DNA from 3 places in the Ruminococcus gauvreauii genome. Region 3 is predicted to be linked to each of the others. Evidence: riboswitches for the same ligand, from Rfam matches in the RefSeq annotation. Region 3 holds a riboswitch; each other region holds the start of a gene.

What was found. A riboswitch is a leader RNA that binds a small molecule or an ion and turns the genes downstream of it on or off. The one in region 3 is predicted to bind cobalamin.
Region 1: another riboswitch for cobalamin. It lies ahead of NQ502_RS14080 (FecCD family ABC transporter permease); the one in region 3 lies ahead of NQ502_RS01310 (energy-coupling factor ABC transporter permease).
Region 2: another riboswitch for cobalamin. It lies ahead of NQ502_RS14260 (LysR family transcriptional regulator); the one in region 3 lies ahead of NQ502_RS01310 (energy-coupling factor ABC transporter permease).

Annotation. Positions count from the first base shown of each region.
Region 1 is NZ_CP102290.1:2,961,637-2,965,851, reverse strand. Features, by position in the region: gene NQ502_RS14090 (adenosylcobinamide amidohydrolase) at 1-262, opposite strand, end outside; gene NQ502_RS14085 (ABC transporter ATP-binding protein) at 271-1,503, opposite strand; gene NQ502_RS14080 (FecCD family ABC transporter permease) at 1,519-2,547, opposite strand; cobalamin riboswitch at 2,674-2,802, opposite strand; gene NQ502_RS14075 (peptidoglycan D,D-transpeptidase FtsI family protein) at 2,911-4,215, opposite strand, start outside.
Region 2 is NZ_CP102290.1:3,001,052-3,005,266, forward strand. Features, by position in the region: gene NQ502_RS14255 (heavy metal translocating P-type ATPase) at 1-897, opposite strand, end outside; cobalamin riboswitch at 1,103-1,285, shown strand; gene NQ502_RS14260 (LysR family transcriptional regulator) at 1,533-2,447, shown strand; gene nikB (nickel ABC transporter permease) at 2,487-3,425, shown strand; gene nikC (nickel transporter permease) at 3,427-4,215, shown strand, end outside.
Region 3 is NZ_CP102290.1:273,807-278,021, forward strand. Features, by position in the region: gene hemC (hydroxymethylbilane synthase) at 1-421, opposite strand, end outside; partial or broken gene NQ502_RS01300 (precorrin-2 dehydrogenase/sirohydrochlorin ferrochelatase family protein) at 428-904, opposite strand; gene hemA (glutamyl-tRNA reductase) at 894-2,126, opposite strand; cobalamin riboswitch at 2,353-2,541, shown strand; gene NQ502_RS01310 (energy-coupling factor ABC transporter permease) at 2,680-3,432, shown strand; gene NQ502_RS01315 (energy-coupling factor ABC transporter substrate-binding protein) at 3,432-3,728, shown strand; gene NQ502_RS01320 (sirohydrochlorin cobaltochelatase) at 3,786-4,215, shown strand, end outside.

The DNA.
Region 1 (4,215 bases), 1.5 Mb from region 3:
CAGCCGTCCCAAGCCCTGTCGAGCATTCTGCTTTGAGTCCAAGCTCTTCTGCCGCCAGCGCCATATGTTCCGGATACGTGGCCGCACGCAGCCGGCACTCCCCGGTGTCCGCCTCTTTCATATCAAGATTAAACGCCGCCGTGAGATGTTCGCTGAATCCTCCGCCCAGCGGACCGGTGCTCAGTACTCTCCGTTTTCCTGCAAAACGGATCACTGTGGCACTTTGCAGGCTTATCATCTGGTCTGATCCAAACTGTTTCATATCCTCACCTACGCAAATTTCCTGAATGGCTTTTCTGCACTCTGATGTTTCAGGTTTTCCAGTACCTCAGCTATACTGCTGCAGAAAACCAGATCCTTGCATACAGCCGAAAACAGACGGCTGCTCTCTTTTGGATCCCTCATGGACAACACGGTACTGCCGTTTATCACAGCCTGTGTGATCAGCTCCAGATTCCTCCGGTTCATGGACCCGCATGGAAAACCGGAATCGATCACAAAACGGCAGTGTTTCATTCTTTCGGCTGCCTGTCTCAGATGAATCGCGGATACCGGTTCAAATGCCTCCTCCTGCACAACATGAGTACAGATCGCGCGCGCTATCTGGGCATCCACATCGTTCTCATGCAGCACACCGCTCGCAGTTCCGTATCCGCCCCTCTCCAGGCTCCTGTACAGCGGAATCGCAGTACCGCAGCCCGGAACTACAAAGACTTCTTCCTCATAGTTTCCGGTCAGCTCCACGCTTCCAAGCAATTCATTGTACCTGGCACCCTTTACATTGTACAGTTCCTGCAGCGTGCCGCTTCTGATCACATCCTCCGGCGCACCCTGTGCGATCACTTTTCCATCCTTGACCATCAGCAGAGTCTGGCAGCCTTTTGCAGCAAGGTCAATATCATGCAGAGAAAGGATTGCGGTAATCCCGAGCGTACGGCAGAGATTATTTAAAATCTGTATGATTTCAACTTTGTGGTGAATATCCAGATGGCTGGTCGGCTCGTCGAGTATGATCAGTTCCGGCTGCTGCACAAGCGCCCGGGCGATCATCACTTTCTGCTTTTCACCGTCGCTGAGCTCACTGTAATATCGCTCCGCCAGATGCTCTACTCCCACCTGTTCAAACGCCCCGTTGATGACCTCATAGTCTTCCTTTTCCAGCTTTCCCCAGAAATTCGTATGGGGATAGCGTCCCATGGAGACGAGTTCATATACCGTCATCAGCGCAGGGGCGGACTGTTCCGTCAGCACCACCGCCAGCTTTTTTGCGAGTGCATTTTCCCGCAGGCTGCTGATATCTGTCCCGCCAATCTGCACGGTCCCTGAGACGGGCGCAAGCAGGCCTGAAAGCGTACGCAGAATAGTGCTCTTGCCCGCCCCGTTGGGACCGAGGAGGCAGATCATCTGTCCTTTCAATCCTTCCAGATTCACTCCCTCCACCACAGTCTTATTCTCATAGCCTGCATTCACCTGAACTGCATTTACAATCAATTCATTCTTCATCTTATATCAGCCTTTCTATAGTTCCTGACCCTTCTGGCGGATCAGGAGGAATACTACCAGCGGCGCTCCTACGACCGAAGTCAGCGCACTCAAAGGAAGTTCAACCGGGCTGAGCAGCAGCCTGGTACCCAGATCGCAGATTCCTGTCATCAGCGCCCCGCAGATGCAGACAGCCGGCAGCACAACTCTGTTATCGGAAGTCTTAAGGAGCATGCGTACAATATGCGGGACAGCAAGTCCGACAAAAGAAATCGGTCCTGCAAAAGCAGTTACAAGTGCTGTCAGCACACTGGAAATGAACACAATCATAATGCGGAAACGCTGTATTCTCACACCCATCGATTTTGCATAGCGCTCCCCCAGCATCATACTGTTCAATGATTTACCCATGAAGAGAGCTGCAGCCAGAAACGGAATCCCGACCACATAAAGCACGGCTACCTGCTCCCATGTAATTCCGGCAAAGCTTCCGAGTGACCAGCGATAGAAACCCGTCACCTTCTCCTTATCGGCCAGCGCGGAGAGCATGCTGGTCACGGCACTGCAGACAAATCCTGCCATCAGCCCGATGATCAGCAGCGTCGATATACTTTTCACTTTTCTGGAAGCCCAGATGACACAGAGCATGACCGCCATTGCGCCGATAAATGCACCTGCGACCATTCCCATCGGAGGTATGCTTTTCATCCCGAAGCTGAATCCTCCGAGCGTCACAAGTCCGACAAACAGTGTGGAACCCGATGAAATGCCCAGCACATACGGTTCTACGATCGGATTGTTGAAAAACACCTGCAGCAGTACGCCTGCGGCGGCAAGGGCAGCTCCCCCAATGACGGTAGCGAGCGTTCTCGGGAGCCTGATGTTCTGTACAATCGCACGGTTTGTCTCCGCCACATCCGGACTCCCGGTAAAAATCCCCAGGATTTCACTCATGGATATTGACACCGATCCGAGTGCAATATTCAGTAAAAAGACAACCACCGCCGCGGCTGCGAAAATTCCCAGCAGCATTACTCTGCGTGAATGATTCTCATTGGTTTTCAAACTTACTTTCCCTCCTCTTATATCAGAAAAATCCCGTATTGAGGATTTCTTCTCAATACGGGATCGCTATCATCCTTTTACCGTACCTCCTGAATTCGAAGAGTCCTGTACGCCTTATCATACCGTGTGTTCTGACTTATACATCAACATGATTCTCCGCCTTCCCGAATACTCTCAGTGGCCGAACTTTTCGTTCCCGGAAAATCACTCCGTAATTACAGCAGCGCTCCTGTGCGGGATTCTCACCCGTCTTCCTGGCCTGTACGTTCCCAAACGGCCCGCATCAGCCAAAACGGCATCATAGTGTTTTTTATCATTATATTTTCTTGGGCTCAATATGTCAACTGTCGGATTTTTCCGCTGTTAATTCTCCAGTCCTGCCTCTTCATTGGTAACTCCGTCGTCCGTCTGTGTATTTCCGCCTTCAACATCTTCATCGTCCTCCAGCGGCTCCGGAACAGAAGTATCGGAGACACCCTCTGAAGTGCGGTCCTCACCTTCCATATCAAAGATCTCTTCGAGTGAGATGCCATCGTCAGCTGATTCCCCATCCGTTCCTTCATCCGGAAAAATATTCATATAGGGCAGAATCTCCGACATGATATTGTGTGCGAGATACTGCGCATAAGTGCTGATCGACTGAATCTCTACATTCGGTTCGTCCACAACGGTGTATATCACCACCTGCGGATCGTCAAGCGGTGCAAAGCCGACATACGAAATCAGATATTTGCCATTTCCCCGCGGAATCTTCTGAGCCGTACCGGTCTTTCCTCCCATGCTGTATCCATCCACCTTGGCATATTTTCCGGTACCATTGCTTGCGACAACCGCACCCATGTATTCCCTGATATGAGCTGATACTTCTTCAGACACGGTCTGTTTCATAAGTACAGGTTCTACGTTTTTTATGACTGCACCATCGCTGTTGAGAACCTTGCTCACGATATGCGGCTGATAATAATATCCCCCGTTGATCACAGAGCAGATGGCAGCCGTCTCCTGAATCATCGTGCAGGTATATCCCTGCCCGAAAGACGATGTGGCAAGTTCCGTCTGCCCCATCGTATCTGTTGTATGCGTAATACCGGATGCCTCGCCCGGCAGATCGATGCCTGTCCTTAATCCAAAGTTAAAGACATTCTGATAGCGGATGAAATCCTCCACGCCCATCTTCTCCGCCATTTGCATCAGTGCTGAATTGCAGGAATTTTTCATTACCTCCGACAGGGTCTGCGTCTCATGGGCTCCGGGATAGACGGAACATTTGATCGTCTCACCGGCGACCACCTCATATCCCCCGCAGTAAAAGGTATCATCGTAGGAGATGTCCCCGCTCTCAAGAGCTGCCGCCACAGACATCGGTTTCACCGTGGAGCCAGGCTCATACGCATCGCTGATACAGTAGTTTTTCCAGATGCCGTTCAGGTTATCCAGCATGGTCTCATTTGACATTTTGTCAATCTCTTCCTGCGCATAGAATGGGGTCAGATCCCTCGGATTATTGAGATCATAGGGATCCGAACTGCCCATTGCCAGAATTTCTCCTGTATTGGGATTGGCAACCACGACGCCCACATTTTTGGCGCCTTTTGCGCCGTTCGGACCATTTGCAAGCCCATCCATCAGATCCTTAATGTATTTTTCCACCGTTTCCTGAATATTGAC
Region 2 (4,215 bases), 1.4 Mb from region 3:
GCCAAGGACCGCATAAGCGACAGTATAGATGGGGAGTGTGACGGCAGTTCCAAAGCCCATATGTTCCAGTATTTCACCGGCGATGAAAAGGACCGCCCCGATGATGATTTCTGTCAGGGCGCGGGTGCTTTCCGACATCCCCTTTTTTGCAGCAACGGCTTCATGGCTGCGCACAGAGGATTCTTTTTCGACAATTTCAATACCGTCCTCAATCGCGTTGCAGATCTTCTGAATCTCTGGAATCAGACGCTGCGGCGATTTTGCTGTGAGTTTCAGCTGCTTTGTGGCAAAGGTAATGGATGCACACTCCACATCGGTGAGCTGGTTGATCCGTTGCTCCATCTTTGCAGCGCAGTTGGCACATCCGAGATTCTGAAGGATATAAGTTTTAGTTTTGCTGCTGCCTGCAGAAATAGTATCCTTCGGCACGACGCGAACTTCTGATTCGATGGAGGAGCAGATACTCTGGATCTGTGGAATCAATGCGGCCTGGCCGTCGGCGGATATACGCAGCTGCTTTGTGGCAAACGTGATGCTGGCTGCAGACACACCGGGGAGTTCCTGTATTTTCTGCTCCATCTTAGCTGCACAATTGGCACAGCCGAGATTTTCTAAAATGTAAACGCTCTTTTCGTGGCCGTCATCCGGTAGTTCGGCAGTATTGCCGCTGTGAAAAGCGTGCTCATGATGTTCATGGCCGCAGCCGCAGGACTCATGCCCGTGGTCATGGTGCTCATGCCCGCAGCCGCAGGACTCATGCCCGTGGTCATGGTGCTCATGCCCGCAGCCGCAGGATTCATGGTCGTGCTCATGGTGGTCGTGGTGCTCATGATGTTCATGCCCGCAGCCACAGGTTTCTTTGTGCTGAGGTCCAAGCGATTCTTCCATGCGTTTCATAACTTATCCTCTCCGTTTCTATAATTAAATGATGAAACATATGAATAACTGTTCATATGTTGATTATAAGACCGATCCTGCGAAAAGTCAATATCATTTGTGAAAGTTTTAAAAAATTACTGCACCAGGGGTGATAACAAAATGGAATGGGAAAAACAAAAAAAAAGAGAGAAAAATACAAAAAAGTATGTTATAGTAATTTTGATTTAAAAAGAGTCATAAAAGTTCCTGTTTCAGGATTAATAGGGAAATTGGTGAGAATCCAATGCGATCCCGTCACTGTGAAAAAAGGGTCGACTTCATAACCACTGGATGAAAATATCATATCCGGGAAGGGAAGTAGACAATGCTTTTAAGCCAGGAGACCTGCTTTTATGTGAATGGCAATGCCTACGGTGTATAGGTGTGAGCGAAGCAAATGTAAATTGATTACATGCTTATGCGCACTTATTGTGCGCATTTTTTTATTGCAATGAAGCATTTTTTTTCTGCTTTTTAACCCCTCAGGGGGGATCGCGCTGCAAACACCGGGAGAAAGGCACCAAGAACCTTCCTCCCTTAATTATTTTTGTTTTTATTCTGAAGACGGCGTCAGTAAATTTAGCATTGACTATGGAGAATGAAAAGGGGGACATATGGATATCAAGCAGTTGCAGTATTTTGTGACAAGTGTTGATCTGGGGAGTTTTCATGCAGCAGCGGAGGTGCTGATCACGACACAGCCGAATGTCAGTAAGGTTATCAAGGCGCTGGAAGAAGAGATGGGCATGGTGCTGCTTGTCAGGAACAGAAGCGGGGTTACGCTGACGAGAGAGGGAGAGCAGGTCTACCGGTATGCACTGAGTACGCTGAAGAATTTTGAAATGCTGAATAGTCTAAAGGGAGAAAGAGAAGAGGGACTGACGGTGTGCTGTACACCCAGTAATAATCTGTCAACGCTTCTCGCAGAATTTTACGGGCTGAAAGCGTATAGAAAACCACATCTGGATCTCAGAGAAGGCGACTTTGAAGATATCGTGGTATGGGTGCACCGGAGGAGTGCGGAGCTGGGCTTTACTTACATATCCAGAAGAAATCAGCCGGTATTTGAAGAAAGGCTGAGAACGAAAGGTCTGGAATTCCATGAACTGGCGAAAACATCACTTTTTTTGTTCTGCAGCGAAAAGAATCCGCTGTTCGACAGGCGGTGCGTTTCAGAAAAGGACCTGGAGGCTGTAAAGCTGATTCAGAGAAGAGAGGACATTCACTCTCTGTCGAAGCATTTAGGTGTTTTGAATGGGGAGGGGTTAAACAGATCCGGCAGACAGGAGATCGCCTGTACAAACAGCGATCATTTTTTGATACAGCTGTTGAAACATACAGATTACTGCTCGGTTGACAGCAGTTTTCTAAAAGATAAGTATAAGGAATATCAAATCAAGGCGATTCCTGTCAGAGGAAGCGAAAACAGTGTCTCATTCGGATATATCAAACGAATCAAGGATTCTCTGTCGGAGATGGCGCATGAATTTATCAGATATCTGGAAGAACAGATCGGAAAGGAGAGGTGATATGATAACAAAACAGAAGCTGCAGGAGGATGAAGGATTGTGAATAAGAAACAACTGGGAAGAAGATTGATACAGATTTTAGTTGTGCTGTTTGGCATCAGTTTTTTTACTTTTGGGCTGACGTATCTTTCTCCGGGGGACCCCGCGGAAATCATGCTGACTGAGTGCGGGAACGTGCCGACTCCGGAGCTTCTCGAACAGACACGGGCGGAACTTGGCCTGGACAAACCGTTTCTCATTCAATATGGAACCTGGCTGAAGGGTGTTCTGACCGGGGATATGGGTACTTCTTATTCTATGAAAGTACCTGTCGTGGAAAAACTGACTTCTTGTTTCTGGCCGACCCTGAAACTGGCATTGTTCTCACTGATCATCATGCTGGCTGTGTCCATTCCACTGGGGATTCTGTCGGCTGTATACCAGAACCGATGGCCGGATTACCTGGTGCGGGGGCTGACCTTTATGGGAGTCTCAATCCCAAGCTTCTGGGTCGGTTTGATTCTGCTCAGTATTTTCGGTGTTACGCTCAGATGGGTTACCGTATCGGGGGGAAGTACGGATTTTAAATCACTGATTCTTCCTGCGGTAACGCTGGCATTTTCCATGTCGGCAAAGTATACCCGGCAGGTACGCATTGCAGTGTTGGAAGAACTACGGCAGGACTATGTGACGGGAGCAAGGATGCGGGGCATCAGAGAGAGTACGATTCTCTGGAAGCATGTGCTCCCGAATTCCATGCTGCCGCTGGTCACACTTCTGGGAATTTCTCTGGGGAGTCTGCTCGGTGGTACTGCAGTTGTTGAAATCATTTATAACTGGCCGGGACTGGGAAGCATGGCGGTCAAAGCGATCTCCTGCCGGGATTATCCGCTGGTACAGGGATATGTGCTGTGGATTGCGCTGCTGTATATGGGAATTAATCTGCTGGTGGATCTCTCCTATAACCGGCTGGATCCCAGGCTGAAGGAGGAAAGATAACGTGAAGATACTGAAGTTTCTAAAGTCTCATAAACAGTTTACGATGTTTTCTGTCCTGGCATTGATCATTGTAGGTGTGGCGTTACTGGCACCGCTGATCTCTCCGCATGACCCGTATGATGCGGTGATGTCGGATTCTTTAAAGGCACCGGACGGCACGTATACGTGCGGGACAGATAAACTTGGCAGAGATGTACTATCCAGGGTGATCTATGGCACCAGGTCATCCCTGACGATGACGCTGATCCTGGTGGCGGTGATCCTGGTCGTCGGTACGGCTCTCGGTGTGATCGCCGGTTACTTTGGCGGTGCGGTCGATGCTGTCATCATGCGGCTGGCTGATATGATGATTTCTTTTCCGGGACTTGTACTGGCGATCGCGATAGCAGGTCTTCTGGGGCCCAATATGGTCAATGCCGTGATCGCGATAGCCGCTGTGAGCTGGACAAAGTATGCGAGACTGGCGAGGAGTATGGTTCTGAAGATTAAGAACAATCTGTATATGGAGGCGGCTGTCGTAACCGGAACCAGCACAAAAAACATAATTCTGAAACATGTGCTCCCCAATATGATCACGACGATGGTTGTGACTGCTGCAACAGATATCGGCACGATGATGCTGGAGCTGGCAGCGCTGTCTTTTCTGGGCTTTGGGGCCCAGGCTCCGACTCCGGAGTGGGGGCTGATGCTGAATGAGGGCAGAACTTACATAAGCAAAGCGCCATGGCTTATGATCTATCCCGGTATTGCAATTGTTATCGTGGTGGTCGTTTTTAATATGCTGGGTGAC
Region 3 (4,215 bases):
GCGGAAACAGTTCCCGAAGCTGCAGAATTCTTCTCAGGCTGGAACAGCCGACAGGTTTTGAGAAATCGATTTCTTCTGCCCCCTGCGGCAATACGAGAACATCTCTCGGGTCTTCCCTCTTCGAAAATGCAACGACCGGAAGTTCATCCGGAACTTCCATCGGCATATCCTTAAGGCTGTGTACGGAGAGGTCGCTGCGCCTGTCCAGCAGAGCTTTGTCCAGCTCCTTGACAAACAACCCTTTTCCTCCCACCTTATCGAGCGTCCGGTCCAGAATGATATCGCCGGTCGTCTTCATCGTCAACAGCGAAACTTCTGTTTCCGGGCACGTTTCTTTTATATATGAGATCACCATCTCGCTTTGAATCACCGCGAGTTTGCTCTCCCGGCTGCCAACACAAAATTTTTCCGGTGCTGCCATAGTTATTCGTCCTCCTGTAAAATCGTCGAGTGCTTTTTCTATCGCCTGCCTGGCGCGTTTTGCCCTGCCGTGGTCCCTGCCTCCCGCATTGACCCCCGCCACCAGCGTATCTCTTTTGACAATGCCGGGAAAATGAAAATCACATTTCGTCCGGTCGCTGATGACATTTACCAATATGCCCAGGCATTTGCATACACTGTAAATGTCTTCGTTCAGCCCCTCGTCATCCGTGCCGGCAATCACAATATCGGCCCCGTATAGATCCTCTCTCTCATACTTCTTCTCACATATTTTTATCCGTCCTTCTTTTGCCAGTGTCAGCACACGCTCATCAAAACGGGGTGCAACCACGACAATGTTCCGTGTGAATTCCGACAGTGTCCCGATCCTGCGCGACGCGATCTTTCCTGCACCGATCACTACGATCTTTTTCTCTGACAAATCCACAAAAAGCGGAAAATACGCCTGTCCATTACTCTTCATACAGCTTTTCCAACCCTTCCACACAGGCTAAAAATGTTTCTTTTTCCAGCGAATCCCGCAGTCCGAAGATCATTTTTCCGACTACTTTCCCTGCCGCCAGTTCGATTGACTTTCTGAGTGTCTCCCTCTCTTTGTCCTCCAGCGGAAGTTTGCCAAGGATCTTATGTATGCGCAGCTCCAGATCAGTCGCCGCGTCCTCCTGGATTTCCTGAATCCTCGGGATCAAATCCCTGCCGTCATACCAGTCATAGAATTCTTTCTGCTGTTCCAGAAGAATCGCCTCAGCCTGGTCAAAGGAATCCTTCAGATAGTCACCGACCGCCGTGATCTGAAAATCATCGATGTCATACAGCGTCACATGTTCCATCTCACCGATGGCCGGTTCGATGTCCCTGGGCACAGCAAGATCGATGAAAATAATATCATGCGTAAGATCCGCTTCCCCGAGCAGTTCCCGTGTCAGTGTAAAATTGGGACTTGCTGTCGCACTGACTACCACATGGCATTTTGGCAGCAGATCCATACGCTCTCCGTAATTGATCCGGGCACATCCCTTCGGAATCGTTACCATGCCGCTCCGATACTGCCGTACTGTGACAGTCACCGCAGCACCTGCCCTCTGCATTGTCTGTGCAGCCAGTTTTCCCATCTCTCCATTTCCGATCACCATGCATGTTTTTCCCTGTATCTCATAGCCCTGCTCTTTCAGCATGGAAACTGCACGGTCCATCGCCGTAACGTTTGCTCTTGAGAAGGTAACATCCGTTTTTACTTTTTTTGCCGCCGTCACCGCCATGCGGAACAATACTTCCAGTACACTGTCAGTCATATAATTCTCACGTGCAAGCGACAGTGCATCTTTTACCTGGGTAATGATCTGATCCTCCCCGAGGATCTGGGATTTCAGCCCGCAGGTCAGATGGAACAGGTGGTTCACCGCGTCTTTTCTCTCACGCATGACAAAATACTGACCAAACTGTGTCGGATCCACTTTCTTGATGATGCACAGTTCTTCCACGAGTGAACCTTCCCACTCTTCTTCCACACTGGCCCAGATTTCCATACGATTGCAAGTTGAAAGTATGATGCATCCCAATATGCCGTCGCTGCATTTCAGCTGTTCCATGGCAGCAGCTGCATTCTTCTTCGTAAAGGAGAATAATGCCCTTACATCCACAGATGCCTTGTTATGATCAATACCCACCATACAAATACTCATCATTTGTTCCTCCAGAATTTATTCCTCCCCATCATAGCACATACTTTTAAAAATGCAAAATCTATTTTCTAATTTTAAGAAATTCGTAACTATTCAGGACGGTGCATCTTCTTGCCCGGCTAACAGCCCGGCAAGAAGCATCGGATGTTTTTACACCTATTTTCCCGCCGTCCTGAACTGTTTTAAAAAATTCATTTGACATTAGACGGACAACGCGATAAAATTTATCATAGAATTGAATGTGAAGTGGAGCCTGCGTATTTCTCCGCAGGGTAAGAGGAAAGTGAGTGCAAGTCTCACACGGTCCCGCCGCTGTAATGGAAGAGCCGTATCTTATGATGTCACTGGTGAAAACTGGGAAGGCAAGATACGGTGGTGACGCCTGAGTCAGAAAGCCTGCCCTTCACAAGCGATTTACACCCCGGTTACGAACGATGGCCTGGTGTAAGGAAACGGCAAATTCTAACATGCTGCCGTTTCAGTGCGCCTGTCTATGTGAAGTGGGATTCCTTAGATACGGCGTTCTTTTTTTGTAAAAATGAGAAAGGAGAAAATTATGACAAAGTCACAAAGAACAATTGTTTTAATCGCCGCAGTTTTTGCACTCTCGTTTGGAATTCTGCCGGCTGCAAACGCGATGCACATTATGGAGGGCTATCTCCCGGCCAAGTTTTGCATTGCCTGGGGAGTTGTCTGCGTACCATTCTTAATCGCAGGTTTCTTCTCCATAAAGAAAACACTTTCCGGAAACCGGAAACTGATCATGATCCTGGCCATGGTGGGAGCGTATGCCTTCGTCCTGTCCTCACTTAAGATTCCGTCTGTTACAGGAAGCTGTTCACACATGACAGGAACCGGTCTCGGTGCGATCCTCTTTGGTCCCGCCGCTGTCAGCATTGTCGGACTGATCGTTCTGGTCTTCCAGGCAATTCTGCTCGCACACGGAGGTCTTACCACTCTTGGCGCAAATACATTTTCCATGGCGATCGCCGGTCCTCTGGTGTCCTATGGAATCTACAAGCTTTGCAATAAACTGAAAGTACCGAAGCTGGTGTCTGTATTTCTGGCAGCCTTCCTCGGAGATCTGTTTACATACGTGGTCACCAGCGTCCAGCTGGCAATCGCATATCCATCCGCTGACGGCGGATTCGGCGCTTCCCTCGGGAAATTCCTGGCTATCTTTGCGGCCACTCAGATACCGCTTGCAATCATAGAAGGTATCCTGACCGCTATCGTGATCATCGGTCTGGAATCTTACGCCAAGTCTGAACTTTCAGATCTTGGATTTTTAAGAGGGAGGAATGCATAATGACTAAAAACACAAAAACTGTACTGATACTTCTGCTGCTCGTTGTTGTGATCGCTGTCGTACCTTTATTTCTGAAAAGCGGCGCCGAGTTCGGCGGTGCCGACGGTGCGGCATCCGAGATGATCGAGGAGATTCAGCCGGGTTATGAAACCTGGGCTGATCCTATCATGGAGCCTGCCAGCGGAGAAATTGAAAGTCTTCTCTTCTGCCTTCAGGCCGGTCTCGGTGCCGGAGTCTTCGGATTCGTCATGGGACGCCTGGTAGAGAGAAAAAAACACGAACCTAAACGGACATGACGCCTAATGGCATCATCACCACAAATGAAAGTAGAAAACACAGGAGGAACACGCCCCATGCCGGACGCATCCAAAAAAGCAATTCTGGTTGTCAGCTTTGGTACCAGTTTTGCCGAAACGAGAGAAAAAACAATTGACGCTATTGAAAAAGAGATTGCAGACGCTTTCCCTGACTATCAGATTTACCGCGCCTGGACCAGTAAAATGATCATGGCGAAGCTGTTACGGCGTGACGGCATCAAGATCCTGAATGTCAGAGAGGCAATGGAGAAAATGCGTGATGACGGTATTACGGATGTCATCGTTCAGCCGACTCACGTGATCAACGGTATCGAAAATGAATTGATGACGGAGGATGCACTGATGTATCAGTCTTCCTTCTCATCCATAACCTTCGGCAACCCGCTGCTCACAACCGAGGAGGACAATCATCATGTAGTACACACCATCGCGGCGCATTTCTCCCACCTCCGTGAGGACCACGAAG